Regions from separate parts of the Streptomyces sp. NPDC049597 genome, predicted to be linked through region 3. Evidence: riboswitches for the same ligand, from Rfam matches in the RefSeq annotation. Region 3 holds a riboswitch; each other region holds the start of a gene.

What was found. Region 3 has a riboswitch for cyclic di-AMP ahead of AB0K02_RS14405 (LysM peptidoglycan-binding domain-containing protein). Riboswitches for the same ligand answer to the same signal wherever they lie in the genome.
Region 1: it holds a riboswitch for cyclic di-AMP, as region 3 does, so the genes downstream of both, AB0K02_RS09890 (LysM peptidoglycan-binding domain-containing M23 family metallopeptidase) here and AB0K02_RS14405 (LysM peptidoglycan-binding domain-containing protein) in region 3, are expected to answer to the same signal.
Region 2: it holds a riboswitch for cyclic di-AMP, as region 3 does, so the genes downstream of both, AB0K02_RS11420 (M23 family metallopeptidase) here and AB0K02_RS14405 (LysM peptidoglycan-binding domain-containing protein) in region 3, are expected to answer to the same signal.
Region 4: it holds a riboswitch for cyclic di-AMP, as region 3 does, so the genes downstream of both, AB0K02_RS05195 (transglycosylase family protein) here and AB0K02_RS14405 (LysM peptidoglycan-binding domain-containing protein) in region 3, are expected to answer to the same signal.

The regions. Positions count from the first base shown of each region.
Region 1 covers NZ_JBFAOY010000006.1:94,608-98,045, reverse strand. Annotated here, with positions in the region: gene AB0K02_RS09895 (tyrosine-protein phosphatase) at 1-583, opposite strand, end outside; cyclic di-AMP (ydaO/yuaA leader) riboswitch at 1,318-1,474, shown strand; gene AB0K02_RS09890 (LysM peptidoglycan-binding domain-containing M23 family metallopeptidase) at 1,479-2,390, shown strand; gene AB0K02_RS09885 (SGNH/GDSL hydrolase family protein) at 2,568-3,359, shown strand.
Region 2 covers NZ_JBFAOY010000007.1:181,195-184,632, forward strand. Annotated here, with positions in the region: gene AB0K02_RS11415 (GntR family transcriptional regulator) at 1-582, opposite strand, end outside; gene AB0K02_RS11420 (M23 family metallopeptidase) at 1,338-2,117, opposite strand; cyclic di-AMP (ydaO/yuaA leader) riboswitch at 2,131-2,289, opposite strand; gene AB0K02_RS11425 (pitrilysin family protein) at 2,522-3,438, opposite strand, start outside.
Region 3 covers NZ_JBFAOY010000010.1:125,117-128,554, reverse strand. Annotated here, with positions in the region: gene AB0K02_RS14410 (zinc-dependent alcohol dehydrogenase) at 1-1,008, opposite strand, end outside; cyclic di-AMP (ydaO/yuaA leader) riboswitch at 1,494-1,648, shown strand; gene AB0K02_RS14405 (LysM peptidoglycan-binding domain-containing protein) at 1,653-2,429, shown strand; gene AB0K02_RS14400 (metallophosphoesterase) at 2,558-3,049, shown strand; gene AB0K02_RS14395 (hypothetical protein) at 3,095-3,438, shown strand, end outside.
Region 4 covers NZ_JBFAOY010000002.1:301,741-305,178, reverse strand. Annotated here, with positions in the region: gene eno (phosphopyruvate hydratase) at 1-1,226, opposite strand, end outside; gene AB0K02_RS05195 (transglycosylase family protein) at 1,502-2,179, opposite strand; cyclic di-AMP (ydaO/yuaA leader) riboswitch at 2,183-2,356, opposite strand; gene AB0K02_RS05190 (transglycosylase family protein) at 2,627-3,438, opposite strand, start outside.

The DNA of each region.
Region 1 (3,438 bases), on a different contig from region 3:
GGTCGTTGGACTTCAGGTAGTCCGCCTCGATCGCCTCGCGCTCCACGCCGACGGCGAGCAGGGTCACCGCGATCGACAGGCCGGCGCGGTCCTTGCCGGCCGCGCAGTGCATCAGCGCCGGGACGCTGTCCTCGGCCAGCGCGTGCAGGACGCGGCTGTGCTCGGCGGTCCGCTCCTTGACGATCATCCGGTACGAGGCGATCATCCGGGCGGCGCCCTTGCCGTCGGCGAGGATGGACTTCAGCTGGTCGAGGTTGCCGTCCCGGACCATCTTCCAGAACTCCGCGCCGTCGGCCGGGTCGCTCAGCGGGAGATTGACGTTGCGCACGCCCGGCAGCTCGACGTCCGGGCCTTCCAGCCTCTGGTCCGCCGCATTGCGGAAGTCGAAGATCGTGTGCAGCCCGAGGGACGCGAGGAAGGCGGCGTCGCTCTCGGTGGCGTGCGCGAGGTGTCCGCTGCGGTAGAGCCGGCCGTGCCGCACGCGCCCGCCGTCCACGGTCGGCAGTCCGCCCACGTCCCGGAAGTTTCGCACCCCGGCCAGCCGGGGCTCGGTCGACGGGGCCTGCGGCAGCTGCTGCGTCACGTGGACTCCTTCAGGTGACGGCCGTCGGCGCCGTTCGCCGACGATGGCGCGATCCGACGATACGGCACAGGTTCATGAGGCAACCATGTCGGTCGGGGCGCGTTCGGTGCCCGCGGGCGCGGCTGTGGGACCGCCGCCCCGGCACCGTTACGAGGGGCGGTGTCCGCCTCGCACCCGCGGCACGGCGTGACGGGCTCCGCGTGGAATTGCCGGCGCCGTGACCGAAACCGAGGAGCCGGCACCGGTCCGGTCGGATTCCGTTTGGGTGCGGGGGAACTGCCGTCATTCGCGGGGCGTATCCCTGGGAGCCGACGCGGCTGAATTCAGGATGACCGGAAACGGACGATGAGAGGGTTCCGCCGCAGGCCGTGCGGCAGCAGGGGACGAAGTCGGGCGTTGTGGACCGATCTTGACACCCAAGTGCACGCTTAGATGATTATTCGCGCCTTCTGTCCGAATTGAGGCTTTGCGGATAACGTGCCCCGCCTGCGGGTGAGATGGGCCGTGGCTCGTGAGCAGGATCATATTCGTGACGGAACGTGCCCGCTTTCCCCGTGTCAATTCCGTCGTCTGCAAGGGAATTGACCGCCTCTCGTCCACGGAGGGTGACGACCGGAGCGGCCCGGAAAACACGACGGTGAAAGTCGGGGGGAATTCGCGGCTTGTTCCGCCCGGTGGACTCGCCTACGGTCACGCTCAATCCGGACGGACCGCCTAATCCTGCCGCCGACCGGACTTCGAACCCACCCACGCGTGGCAGGAGCGGGGGACCCAGGTAGTACGCCGTATCCGAAGAATTCGGACGGCTCGGGGTTAATTCGTGCAACAAGTGCGAACGGGCACCTCCAGCCCGAACCCGACAGCTCACCTCGCAGGCGCCGGAGAGGAATGCGCCATGCCCGGAAAGGGTAAGCACCGCCGTCCCAAGTCCCACCCCCTCACCCGCGGCTTCGCCGTCGCCGGTGCGGGCAGCGCCGCCATAGCCCTGCCGCTGCTCGGCGCGACCGGCGCCAACGCCGCGACCCCCGCCGCCGCTCCCCAGAAGGTCGCCCCGGCCTCGGTCCCGGCGGCCGCTCCGGCCGCCGAGAAGAAGGCCCCGAAGACGTACACCGTCGTCGCCGGGGACTGCCTCGCCGAGATCGCCGACGAGCAGAACGTCCGCGGCGGCTGGAAGAAGCTCTACAACGACAACCGCCGCGCCATCGGTGCGGACCCGGCGCTGATCCACCCGGGTCTCGAACTGACCATCAACGCGAAGTCGAAGGCGAAGAACGACCCCGAGCCGCGCTCCGAGTCCACGCCCCGGTCCTCGCGCGACGCCTCGCGGACCGCCGCTCCCGCCGCTCCCGCGGCCGCTCCCGCCGCTGCCGAGGCCCCCGCCGAGAAGGCCGCCCCGGCGTCCTCCGGCTGGACCCTTCCGGTCGGCGGCGGTGTCTCCACGCCGTACCGCGCGTCCGGCGCCATGTGGTCCAGCGGGTACCACACCGGTGTCGACTTCATCGCCGGAAGCGGCACGAGCGTGAAGTCCGTCGGCCCGGGCACCGTCGTCTCGGCCGGCTGGAACGGCTCGTACGGCAACGAGGTCGTCATCCAGCACGGCGACGGCACCTACTCGCAGTACGCCCACCTCTCCTCCCTGTCCGTCTCCAGCGGTCAGAGCGTCTCGGGCGGCGACCAGATCGGTCTGTCCGGCTCCACCGGCAACTCCACCGGTCCGCACCTGCACTTCGAGATCCGCACCAGCCCGTCGTACGGCTCCGACATCGACCCGCTGGCCTACCTGCGCCAGCACGGCGTCTCCATCTGACGTACTCCGGTGGCCCGTTGGGCCGCCGACCGCGCATCCCTCGTTCCGTCCGGCGGCGGAGCGGGGGATTCCGCGTATTCCGGCTTGGTGGAAACTTGACCGGTGGCACAGATCACCTCGCGTCAACCCCTCCTTACGGTCGCGTAGGTCACATCCGTAAAGGAAAGATGTGCTCCCGTGGCAGACGATTCGAGAACAGAGAACAAGGGCGCATTCGGGTCGTACGCGGCGATCGGTGACAGCTTCACCGAGGGCGTGGGAGACCCCGGTCCCGACGGGACGTACGTCGGCTGGGCGGACCGGTTCGCGGTGCTGCTCGCCGACCTGACGCCGGAACACACCTTCCGGTACGCCAACCTCGCCGTACGCGGCCGCCTCCTCGACCAGATCGTCGACGAGCAGGTCCCGAGGGCCAAGGAACTCGCCCCAGACCTGGTGACGTTCTGCGCGGGAGGCAACGACATCATCCGGCCGGGCAGCGACCCGGACGACGTGGCCGAGCGGTTCGAGCGGGCGGTCGCCGACCTCAAGAGCTCGGTCGGCACGGTCATGGTGACCACCGGCTTCGACACCCGGGACGTGCCGGTCCTGCGCCATCTGCGCGGAAAGATCGCCACGTACACCGCGCACGTGCGGGCCATCGCCGACCGCCACGACTGCCCCGTCCTCGACCTGTGGTCGCTCAAGTCCGTTCAGGACCGGCGTGCCTGGGACGCTGACCGGCTGCACCTGTCGCCCGAGGGCCACACCCGCGTCGCCCTGCGCGCCGCCCAGGTGCTCGGTCTCGACGTACCCGCCGACCCGGACCAGCCCTGGCCGCCGCTCCCGCCGCGCGGTGCCTTCGAGGTGCGGCGCGACGACATCCACTGGGCGCGGGAGTACCTGGTGCCGTGGATCGGCCGGCGGCTGCGGGGCGAGAGCTCCGGCGACCACGTGGCGGCCAAGCGCCCGGACCTGCTGCCGCTCTGAGCGGAGCCGGCACAGCGCCCGGGGCCCGCGCCCCGGGCGCTCCGTCATGGTGCCGCGAGCCGCCGGTCCGACGGCGAGA
Region 2 (3,438 bases), on a different contig from region 3:
GAGGGCCGTCAGCGTCCGCGCCCTTTCCACGTCCCCGCGCGCGACCGCGTCCACGATCGCGCCGTGCTCGGCCCAGGACTCGGCGGGCAGGGCCGGCTGGTCGACGGCGTACATCCAGGCGATCTTGTGGCGCAGCTGGGTCAGCAGGGCCGTCAGCCCCGGGCTGCCGCAGGCCTGCGCGAGCGTCTCGTGGAACCAGGCGCCCAGGGAGCGCAGGTCCTCGCCCTGCCCGCGGCGCGCTCTTTCCTGACCGAGCCTCACCAGGCCGCGCAGCACCTTGAGATGGGCCTCGGTGCGCCGCTGGGCGGCGCGCGCGGCACCGAGCGGCTCCAGCAGCATGCGGATCTCCAGCAGGTCGGCCGCCTCCTGCTCGGTGGGCTCGGCGACGTGCGCGCCGGCGTGGCGTCGGGTGACGACGAAGCCCTCCGACTCCAGGGTCCGCAGGGCCTCGCGGACGGGGACGCGGGAGACCCCGTAGCGGCGGGCGAGGTTCTCCTCGGTGAGCCGGCTGCCCCGCTCGAATACACCGGAGACGATGTCGTCGCGGATCGCCGTGCATACAGAGTGCGCGGGAATGCGCATGTCCGAACCTCCGCCTCGATCCGCGCGAAACGCAGCCGATTGACTCGTGTCCGGTGACTCTATTCCAGTCCACGGGATTTTCCGATGGCCGACCGGAATCCATGGATATCTTTTGGCCGGAAACGGCGTAATTCGATCGCCACGACGGGCGTCACCGGACCGGGGCGACGGCAGGCGCCCGACGGCGCTGGGTCGCGGTGCGGGCCACCGGGGGCCCGGTCGGCCCCGCCCCCGCAGAGCAAGACGACAGCCGTCTGACGCAGGCAGGGCCCACGGGCCCGCGCCCCGGCCCTCAAGACCGGCGGACGGCCGCGAGAAGCGCAGCACAGCGGCCCCCACAGCGCCAGACGCCGACCGCCGGACACAGCCGAGCCCGCCAGGACTCGCCTCCGGCCCGGCGGACGGCCGACCCCGGCACCGCGAGACGCCGAGCGACGCGGCCAAGCCCACCACGACTCGCACCCCGCCCGGCCGACGGCCACGGGAAGCGCGGCACAGCGCCCCAGCAGCGCCAGACGCCGACCGCCCGACACAGCCAAGCCCGCGGGGGCGCGCCCGGCCACAGACCGGCGGGCCGCTTCGCGGGCGGACGACCGGTGCCGGACGCCGTCGGCAATCCGCCGCCGAGCACGTACCCGGCGGACAGCCGGGACGCGCCGACGGCGGACGGTCAGGCCGTCGGGTGCCCGGGGGGCGCCGTCACCGAAGCGCGCAGACCCCCGGCGTGCGCCGGGGGTCTGCGCGAGGACGTCGGGTCAGACGCTCACACCACGGGCGCGCAGATACGCGACCGGGTTGATGTCGGAGCCGTACTCCGGCGAGGTCCGGGCCTCGAAGTGGAGGTGCGGGCCGGTCGAGTTGCCGGTCGAGCCCGAGAGGCCGATCTGCTGGCCGGGCATCACCCGCTGGCCGACCGAGACGTTGATCGACGACAGGTGGCCGTACTGGGTGTACGTGCCGTCGTTCATGCGCAGCACGATGTTGTTGCCGTACGCGCCGCCCCAGCCGGCCTCGACGACGGTGCCCGCGCCCACGGCCACGACCGACGTACCGGACGCGGCACGGAAGTCGACGCCGGAGTGGCTGCCGGAGGACCACAGGGACCCGCCGGCCTGGTAACCGGTGGTCACGTACGAGCCGGCGACGGGCAGCCGGAAGGAGTTCAGGCGGCGGCGCTCGGCCTCACGGGCGGCGCGCTCCTTGGCCTCGCGGGCCTCCTTCGCGCGTGCCTCGGCCTTCCGCTTCGCCTCGGCCTCGGCCTTCGCCTTCGCCCGGGCCTTGGCGGCCGCCTCGGCGGCCTCCTTCTTCTGGGCGGCGGCCTGGTCGGCGATCTCGTCGGCGATGGACCCCATGGAGACGATCTGGGTGAGGCCGGTGTCCTCGGCCGAGGGCTCGGTGTCGGCGGCGAACGCCGGGGAGGCGAGGCTTCCGATGACGCCGGTGGTGGCCAGAGTCGCGACGCCGGCGATGTTCCGGCTCCTGCGCGTCAGACGGCTCGGGGCACGGTGCTTCCCGGTGGCACGGGTGAACGCCATGAAAAGGCTGGTCCTTTCCTTCCTTCTCGCCTACCGGGTTAGCTGACGGGTTCGGAGCAGGAAGGTCTCCTACGGGCCCCTCCGCGCGGGCGAAGGCGTCCGATTCACCCCAGGGGACTGGGTCCCCGGCTCCCCGGGCTCGCGCCTGAAGGGGACTCGGCGATGACTGTCCGATGCCGCGGGTGCGGCGTGATCCAGGCGGACAGCCGGACCGACGCTAGGCAGTTCGTCTGTCGATCACCAAACGGACAGCCCGTTTTGTAGCGCATGCCACAGGGCAGACAGGCCACCTCTCCAACAAACCGGACATAGCACGGAACCCCGGCATACAACTCGAAGCCGGGGTTCCGTAGGGCATGCGCCGCGCTCGTTCTGCGCGCTTTCGCCCGATGCGCGACCTTCGATCAGCCCGTGACGACGGTCACTTCACCGATCCCGAGCGCCCTGACCGGGGCCTCGATCTGCGCCGCGTCGCCGACCAGCACCGTGACGAGACGGTCCACGGGGAACGCGCTGACCACCGCAGCGGTCGCCTCCACCGTGCCCGTCGCGGCCAGGCGGGCGTACAACTGCGCCTGGTAGTCGTCCGGGAGGTGCTGCTCGACCTGGTCGGCGAGGGTGGCCGCGACCGACGCCGCGGTCTCGTACTTCAGAGGGGCGACGCCGACCAGGTTCTGCACGGCGACGTCGCGCTCCGCGTCGGTGAGCCCCTCCGCGGCGAGCGTGCGCAGCACCGCCCAGAGGTCCTCCAGTGCGGGGCCGGTGTTCGGCGTGTCCACCGAGCCGCTGATGGCCAGCATCGAGGCGCCCGAGCCGTCCGGGGCCGACAGCAGCACCTGGCCGAAGGCCCGTACGCCGTAGGTGTAGCCCTTCTCCTCGCGCAGGACGCGGTCGAGCCGGGAGGTCAGCGTGCCGCCCAGGCAGTACGTGCCGAGCACCTGGGCGGGCCAGACGCTGTCGTGGCGGTCGGGTCCGGTACGGCCGATCAGCAACTGGGTCTGCACGGCGCCGGGGCGGTCGACGATGAACACCCGGCCGGTGTCGTCGGCCGTGATCGCCGGCACGGGCCGGGTGGCCGCCTTGTCGCCCGTCCAGGCCCCGAGGGTGTCGGCGAGGACGGCGTCCACATCGATACCGGAGAGGTCGCCGACGATCACGACGGTCGACGTGGACGGACGAACGTGCGTCTCGTAGAAGGCCCGTACGGCCGCGGAGTCGATCCTCGCCACCGTCTCCTCGGTGCCCTGGCGCGGCCGGGACACCCGCAGGGACGACGGGAAGAGCTCCTTGGAGAGCTGCTTGGCCGCGCGGCGGGCCGGGT
Region 3 (3,438 bases):
CCCCATACGGAGCTGGATCTGCCTGTCGAACAGGGTGAGCATCGGCACGGGATCCGCCATGCCGCCGTAGACCCCGGCCAGGGAGATCGTGCCGCCGCGCCGTACAGCGTCGATGGCCGTGTAGAACGCCTCCAGCCGGTCCACGCCGACATGCTCCATGACGCGCCGGGCCACGCGTCCGGGCAGCAGACCGGTCGCCCACTGGCCGGCCTTGGCGACCGGTGCCCCGTGGGCCTCCATCCCCACGGCGTCGATGACCGCGTCCGAGCCGCGGCCGTTGGTCAGCTCACGGATGGCGTCGGCGACCTCGTCGTGCTCGCGCAGGTCGAGGACCGTCACCCCCCGCGCCTCGGCCCGGTCGAGACGCTCGGGCACGAGGTCGACACCGATGACGAGTCCGGCGCCCCGGTGCAGGGCCACGCGGCAGGCCATGTCGCCGATCGGTCCGAGCCCGAGCACGGTCAGCGACCCGCCGGGCGGGACGTCCGCGTACTCCACGGCCTGCCATGCCGTCGGCAGGACGTCCGAGAGGTAGACGAAACGCTCGTCCGGTGGCCCCTCGGGCACCTTGACCGGCAGTGTGTCGCCGAAGGGCACCCGCAGGTACTCGGCCTGCCCGCCGGGCACCTGCCCGTACAGCTTCGTGTAGCCGAACAGCGACGCGCCCGTGCCGCGGTCCCGCACCTGGGTCGTCTCGCACTGCGAGTGGAGGCCCTGGGCGCACATGAAGCACTCGCCGCACGAGATGTTGAACGGCACGACGACGCGGTCGCCGGCCGACAGGGCCGTCACCTCGGGACCGGTCTCCTCCACGATGCCCATGGGCTCGTGGCCGAGGATGTCGCCGGGGTCGAGGTACGGGCCCAGGACCTCGTAGAGGTGGAGATCCGAACCGCAGATGCCGGTGGACGTCACCCGGACGATCACATCCTTCGGCTCGGTGATGCGGGGATCGGGGACGGTCTCGATCCGGACGTCCCGCCGGCCCTGCCATGTCAGTGCGCGCATCGTGTCCTCCCGTGTTGCCTTCCGGTGAGCGGCCTGCGGCGGTCGTACGGGCGGCGCCGCGCACCCGGCCGCCACGGGCGAGTACCCGAAGCGGGTGATGGCATTACATACACGGGCGAGGCTATTACATACGGAAGAAAACGGACTATTGGTGCCCAATGGAGCGCCGGTATTTCCGTGCGGGACTTTCCTCTCCCATTGCCTTTATGTCCGTTTATTCATGAAACGGGTGACTGGTCTTTGTTGTCCTCGGATCCGTGACGTCGGTCACGTGACGCACGCCCCACGGCGCCGGGAGGTGGCCGTGCATCCCTTGCGCAGAAGGAAAGTTGAGTTGCCGACAGGAAAGGAGGAAGGTCATTTCCTTCCCTTTTCCCGGGTCGGGAATTGCGGTTGTGAATTCAGGGCTTGTTACGTCGGGCCGCTCTCGCTTACGGTCACCGCAATCCGGACGGACCGCCGAATCCTGCCGCTGTCCGGGAATCCGACCACACGCACTCACGTTCGGCAGGAGCGGGGGACCCAGGTAGGCCGCCGATCCGGAAACCGGAACGGCTCGGGGTGAAGTCGCACCGACCATGCGACCGGGCATCTCCAGCCCGAACCCGACAGCTCACCTCGCAGGCGACGGAGAGGAATGCGTCATGCCTGCACTGGGTAAGCACCGCCGTCCCAAGTCCGGCCGACTCGTCCGCGGTTTCGTCGCCGCGGGCACGGGCGGCGCCGCGCTCGCCCTGCCGTTGCTCGTCGCGACCACCGCCGGTGCCGCGCAGCCGGCCAAGGCCGCGACCGCGAAGGCCGTCGCCACGGCGCCCGCCGCGGCGAAGAAGGCCCCCGCGACGTACACCGTCGTCGCGGGCGACTCGCTGGCGAAGATCGCCGCGGAGCACTCCCTCACTGGTGGCTGGAAGAAGCTCTACAACGACAACCGCCGGAACATCGGCGCCGACCCGGCGCTGATCCGTCCCGGTCTGAAGCTCACCATCGGCGCCAAGGCCGTGCCCGCGGACCGCGCCGCCGACGCCGCCCGCGCCGACCGCTCCGCGGCCCGCACCGCCCCGGTGGCGAAGAAGGCCCCGGCCGCCAAGGCCAAGACGTATTCCAACGATCTCGACGGCTGGATCAAGGAATCCCTCGACATCATGGCCAAGCACGGAATTCCCGGCACCTACGAGGGAATCCACCGCAACATCATGCGCGAGTCCTCCGGAAATCCGCTGGCGATCAACAACTGGGACATCAACGCGATCAATGGAACGCCCTCCAAGGGCCTTCTCCAGGTGATCGACCCGACGTTCCGGGCCTACCACGTGCCCGGCACGCCGTTCGACAGCTTCGACCCGGTCGCGAACATCACCGCCGCGTGCAACTACGCCGCCGCCAGGTACGGCTCCATCGACAATGTGAACGGCCCGTACTGACCGTAGCCCCGCATTCGCGGCTTCGATTGCAGATGGAATCGCGCCGGGCGCCCGCTCTGACAACACGTCAGTGCGGCGCCCGGCGCGGCCATGTGCTCGCCCGGCGCCGGCAGCGGGAAGGTGGAGACATGCGACTGCTGCTGATCTCCGACACCCATGTGCCCCGGCGCGCCCGCCGCCTGCCCGACGAGGTGATGGCCCGTGTCGAGGAGGCCGATGCGGTGATCCACGCCGGCGACTGGGTCGACACCGCGACCCTCGACCTCCTTCAGAACCGCTCCGCCCGCCTCCTGGCCGTGTACGGCAACAACGACGGCGACGAGCTGCGCGCCCGGCTGCCGGAGGTGGCCCGGGCCGAGCTCGGCGGTCTCCGGTTCGGCGTCGTGCACGAGACGGGACCCGCCGCCGGACGCGAGCGGCGCTGCGCGGAGAGGTTCCCCGACCTCGACGTGCTGGTCTTCGGCCACAGCCACATCCCGTGGGACACCACGGCCCCCGGCGGCCTGCGGCTGCTCAACCCCGGCTCCCCGACCGACCGCAGACGACAGCCCCACCACACGTACATGACCGCGCGGGCGGAGGACGGCGTGCTGGCCGAGGTCCTGCTGCACCGCCTGTGACCGGGCCGGGGTAGTTTTGCGGTCAACCGATCTCAGGAGCCGCCCGTGTCCGCCAGGCCCCGCCTGCTGTACGTCACCGACCTCGCCTACCCGGCCAAGGGGCGGCGGTACTGCGACGAGGACATCCACCTGTCCTCCCGGCTGCGCGAGGACTTCGACATCGCCCTCGTCCATCCGGCGGACGCGGCCGCGCTGATGGACGGCTTCGACGGCGTCGTGGTGCGCAACAGCGGGCCCGTCCTGCACTACCAGGACGCGTACGACGCCTTCCGCGGGCAGGCGCTCAGGACCGGCACCAGGGTCTACAACCCGCTGACCGCGCGTGGCGACATGGCGGGCAAGCAGTACCTGCTGGACCTCACCAGGGCCGGTTACCCGGTCATCCCCAC
Region 4 (3,438 bases), on a different contig from region 3:
TCCTCGATGCGCAGCAGCTGGTTGTACTTGGCGACGCGCTCGGAGCGGGCCGGGGCGCCGGTCTTGATCTGGCCGCAGTTGGTGGCGACGGCCAGGTCGGCGATGGTGACGTCCTCGGTCTCGCCGGAGCGGTGGGACATCATGCACTTGAAGCCGTTGCGCTGGGCGAGCTCGACGGCGTCCAGGGTCTCGGTCAGCGAACCGATCTGGTTGACCTTGACCAGCAGGGCGTTGGCGGCGCCCTCCTCGATGCCGCGGGCCAGGCGCTCCGGGTTGGTGACGAACAGGTCGTCGCCGACGAGCTGGACCTTGGAGCCGAGCTTGTCGGTGATGGTCTTCCAGCCGGCCCAGTCGTCCTCGAACAGGGGGTCCTCGATGGAGACCAGCGGGTACGCGTCGACGAGCTCCGCGTAGTACTCGGTCATCTCGGCGGCCGAGCGGGCCTTGCCCTCGAACTCGTACGCGCCGTCCTTGTAGAACTCGGACGCGGCGACGTCCAGCGCGAGCGCGATGTCCTTGCCCGGGGCGTAGCCGGCCTCCTTGATGGCCTCGAGGATGAGGTCGAGGGCGGCGCGGTTGGAGTCGAGGTTCGGCGCGAAGCCGCCCTCGTCGCCGAGACCGGTGGACAGGCCCTTGGTCTTCAGCACCTTCTTGAGGGTGTGGTAGACCTCGGTGCCCCAGCGCAGGGCCTCGGAGAAGGACTCCGCACCGATCGGCGCGATCATGAACTCCTGGATGTCCACGTTGGAGTCGGCGTGCGAGCCGCCGTTCAGGATGTTCATCATCGGAACGGGCAGCAGGTGCGCGTTCGGGCCGCCCAGGTAGCGGAAGAGCGGCAGGTCGGACGCCTCGGAGGCGGCGTGCGCGACGGCGAGGGAGACACCGAGGATGGCGTTGGCGCCGAGCGAGGCCTTGTTGTCGGTGGCGTCCAGGTCGAACATCGCCTGGTCGATCAGGCGCTGCTCGGTGGCGTCGTAGCCGACGAGCTCGGGGCCGATCTGCTCGATGACGGCGAGGACGGCCTTCTCGACACCCTTGCCCTGGTAGCGGTTCTGGTCACCGTCGCGGAGCTCAATGGCCTCGAACGCACCGGTGGAGGCGCCGGACGGAACAGCAGCACGACCCGTGCTGCCGTCGTCGAGGCCAACCTCGACCTCGACCGTGGGGTTGCCTCGGGAGTCCAGGATTTCCCGGGCTACGACGACGTCGATGGACGGCACGAGCATCTCCTTCTGGGATGTGACGCGAGAAATGTGCAGAGGTCTGCTTGGCCTTGCGGCAAGAGCCTAACCGTCTCCGGGGCAAAGGCCGGCCGATGCCCGCCCCGTGGGACGAAAAAGGGCATGAACGCTGTGCGTGCCGGACAAAACGCCCGCAAGCTACCCGTAAGTAAGGCTCTTCGGGGCCCTTCACGACCGAACCCCGGCCCGGCGCTTACGGGGGAAGCAGCGCCGGACCGGGGGGCTCGGAACCCGTCCGCGGGCACGCGGACGGCGGGGGGTCAGCTCAGGTGGAGCTGCTGGCCCGGGTAGATGACGTCGGCGTCCTCGATGACGTCCTTGTTGAGCTCGAAGAGCTTCTTCCAGCCGCCCTTGACCTTCTCGGCCTCCGCGATCGAGCCCAGGGTGTCCCCGGCCTTGACCTTGTACTCGCCGTCGCCCTTCTTGAACGTGGCGGCCGCGGCCTTCTTCGGCGCGGGGGCCTCGGCACGCTCGGAGCGGGTGGTCGGGGCCTCGGCACGCTTCTCGGCCGGCTCGGCGGCGGGCTGCGCCGGCTCGGCGGAGCCGCCGTTGTAGGGGGTGCTGGACAGGCCCACGCCGCAGCTCGGCCAGGCGCCCTTGCCCTGACCGGCGAGGACCTTCTCGGCTATCGCGATCTGCTGGGACTTGGAGGCCTGGTCGGCGGACGGGGCGTACGCGGTGCCGCCGTAGGCGGCCCAGGTGGAGGCGGAGAACTGCAGGCCACCGTAGTAGCCGTTGCCGGTGTTGATGGACCAGTTGCCACCGGACTCGCACTGGGCGACGGCGTCCCACTCGGCGGCGGTGGCGGCGGACGCCGAGGTGGCGCCGAGCATCGGGGCAGCGATGGCGGCACCGGCGACGCCGGCGAGCGTTGCGAGGCGAGCCGCCCGGTCGAGGACGGTGGAGCGGCGGTGCTTGGCATGGCCGGAACGCAGCATGGAGCTTCTCCTCACCGACGCCTGCGAGGTGAGCTGTCGGGTTCGGGCCGGAAGAGTTGCCCGGCCGCGCGTCGTTGCGCGCGGCTCCACCCCCAGCCGTTCACGGCCGTCGTCTGCGACGGCCGGGACCGGCACTTACCTTGGGTCCCCCGCTCCTGCCTTCGGCGCACTGAGCGACGACTGTTCCCCCCGACCGACGGCAGGATTCGGCGTGACGGTCGACGGTGCCCGCGATGGCGAGCGGTTCAGACCGTAAACACACCGCTCCCCGATGTTCAAAGTCGAACATCGGGGAGAAATCGCCCGAACCGCCCTCCACTTGGGAGGCGTTTGCGCAGGTCGCGCACGGCTTGGGTGAATTTGCTGGACAGTGTCGGCCAGTTGCAGCAAAGAGACGCTTGTCTCACTTGCACAGAACGGACATATGGCAGCGAATCGCCGCTCGAACTACTGGTCGCCCAGGCCGAGATCGAGGCTCTGACCGGGGAGGATGAGATCGGGGTCGGCACCCACGGTCTTCTCGTTCGCCTCGTAGAGCGCGCTCCAGCCTCCGGGCACCTCCCGCTCGTCGGCGATGGCCCACAGAGTGTCGCCCGGCTGGACGGTGTACGCGCCGTCGGCTGTCACTCCGTCACGTGCCGATGCGTCACCTCGCGAGGCATGACGACCGCTTTCGCGCCCCTCGTCCGTGATGCCCGTTTCGGTGTCGTCATGGGCGGGCTCGCCGCGGTGCCTGCCCGTGCCGGTCGCGGAGTCGGGCGCCCCGGCGTCCGTGCCGGCGGACGGGGACTCGGACACCGGCGCGTCGCCGTCCTCGGGCGTGGGCGCCGGGGAGGCGTCCTCCGCAGGGGCCTCCTGCGGACGGCCCGCCTCGCCCCCGGCCGGGTCGTCGGCGGCCGCGTCACCGGAACCGGCCGGCGCGTCCGCGCCGGCGCCCGCGTCGGCCGTCGTCTCGGGGCTCGCCTCGGCGCCGTCCTCCGGGCTCGCGTCCGGCAGGGGCAGCAGGTCCCCGGGGTCGACACCGGTCGAGACGTCGTCGTTGGTCAGCCCCGCGATCGGGGCGCATGCCTGCCAGGCGTCGGGCCCCCGGGCGTCCAGCACCTTCTCCGCGACCGCGATCTGCTGCGAACGGCTCGCCAGGTCGGCGCTCGGCGCGTACGCCGTGCCGCCGAACTCCTCCCACGTCTGCTGCGAGAGCTGCAGCCCGCCGTAGAAGCCGTTGCCGAGGTCGGCGCTCCACATGCCGCCGCTCTCGCATT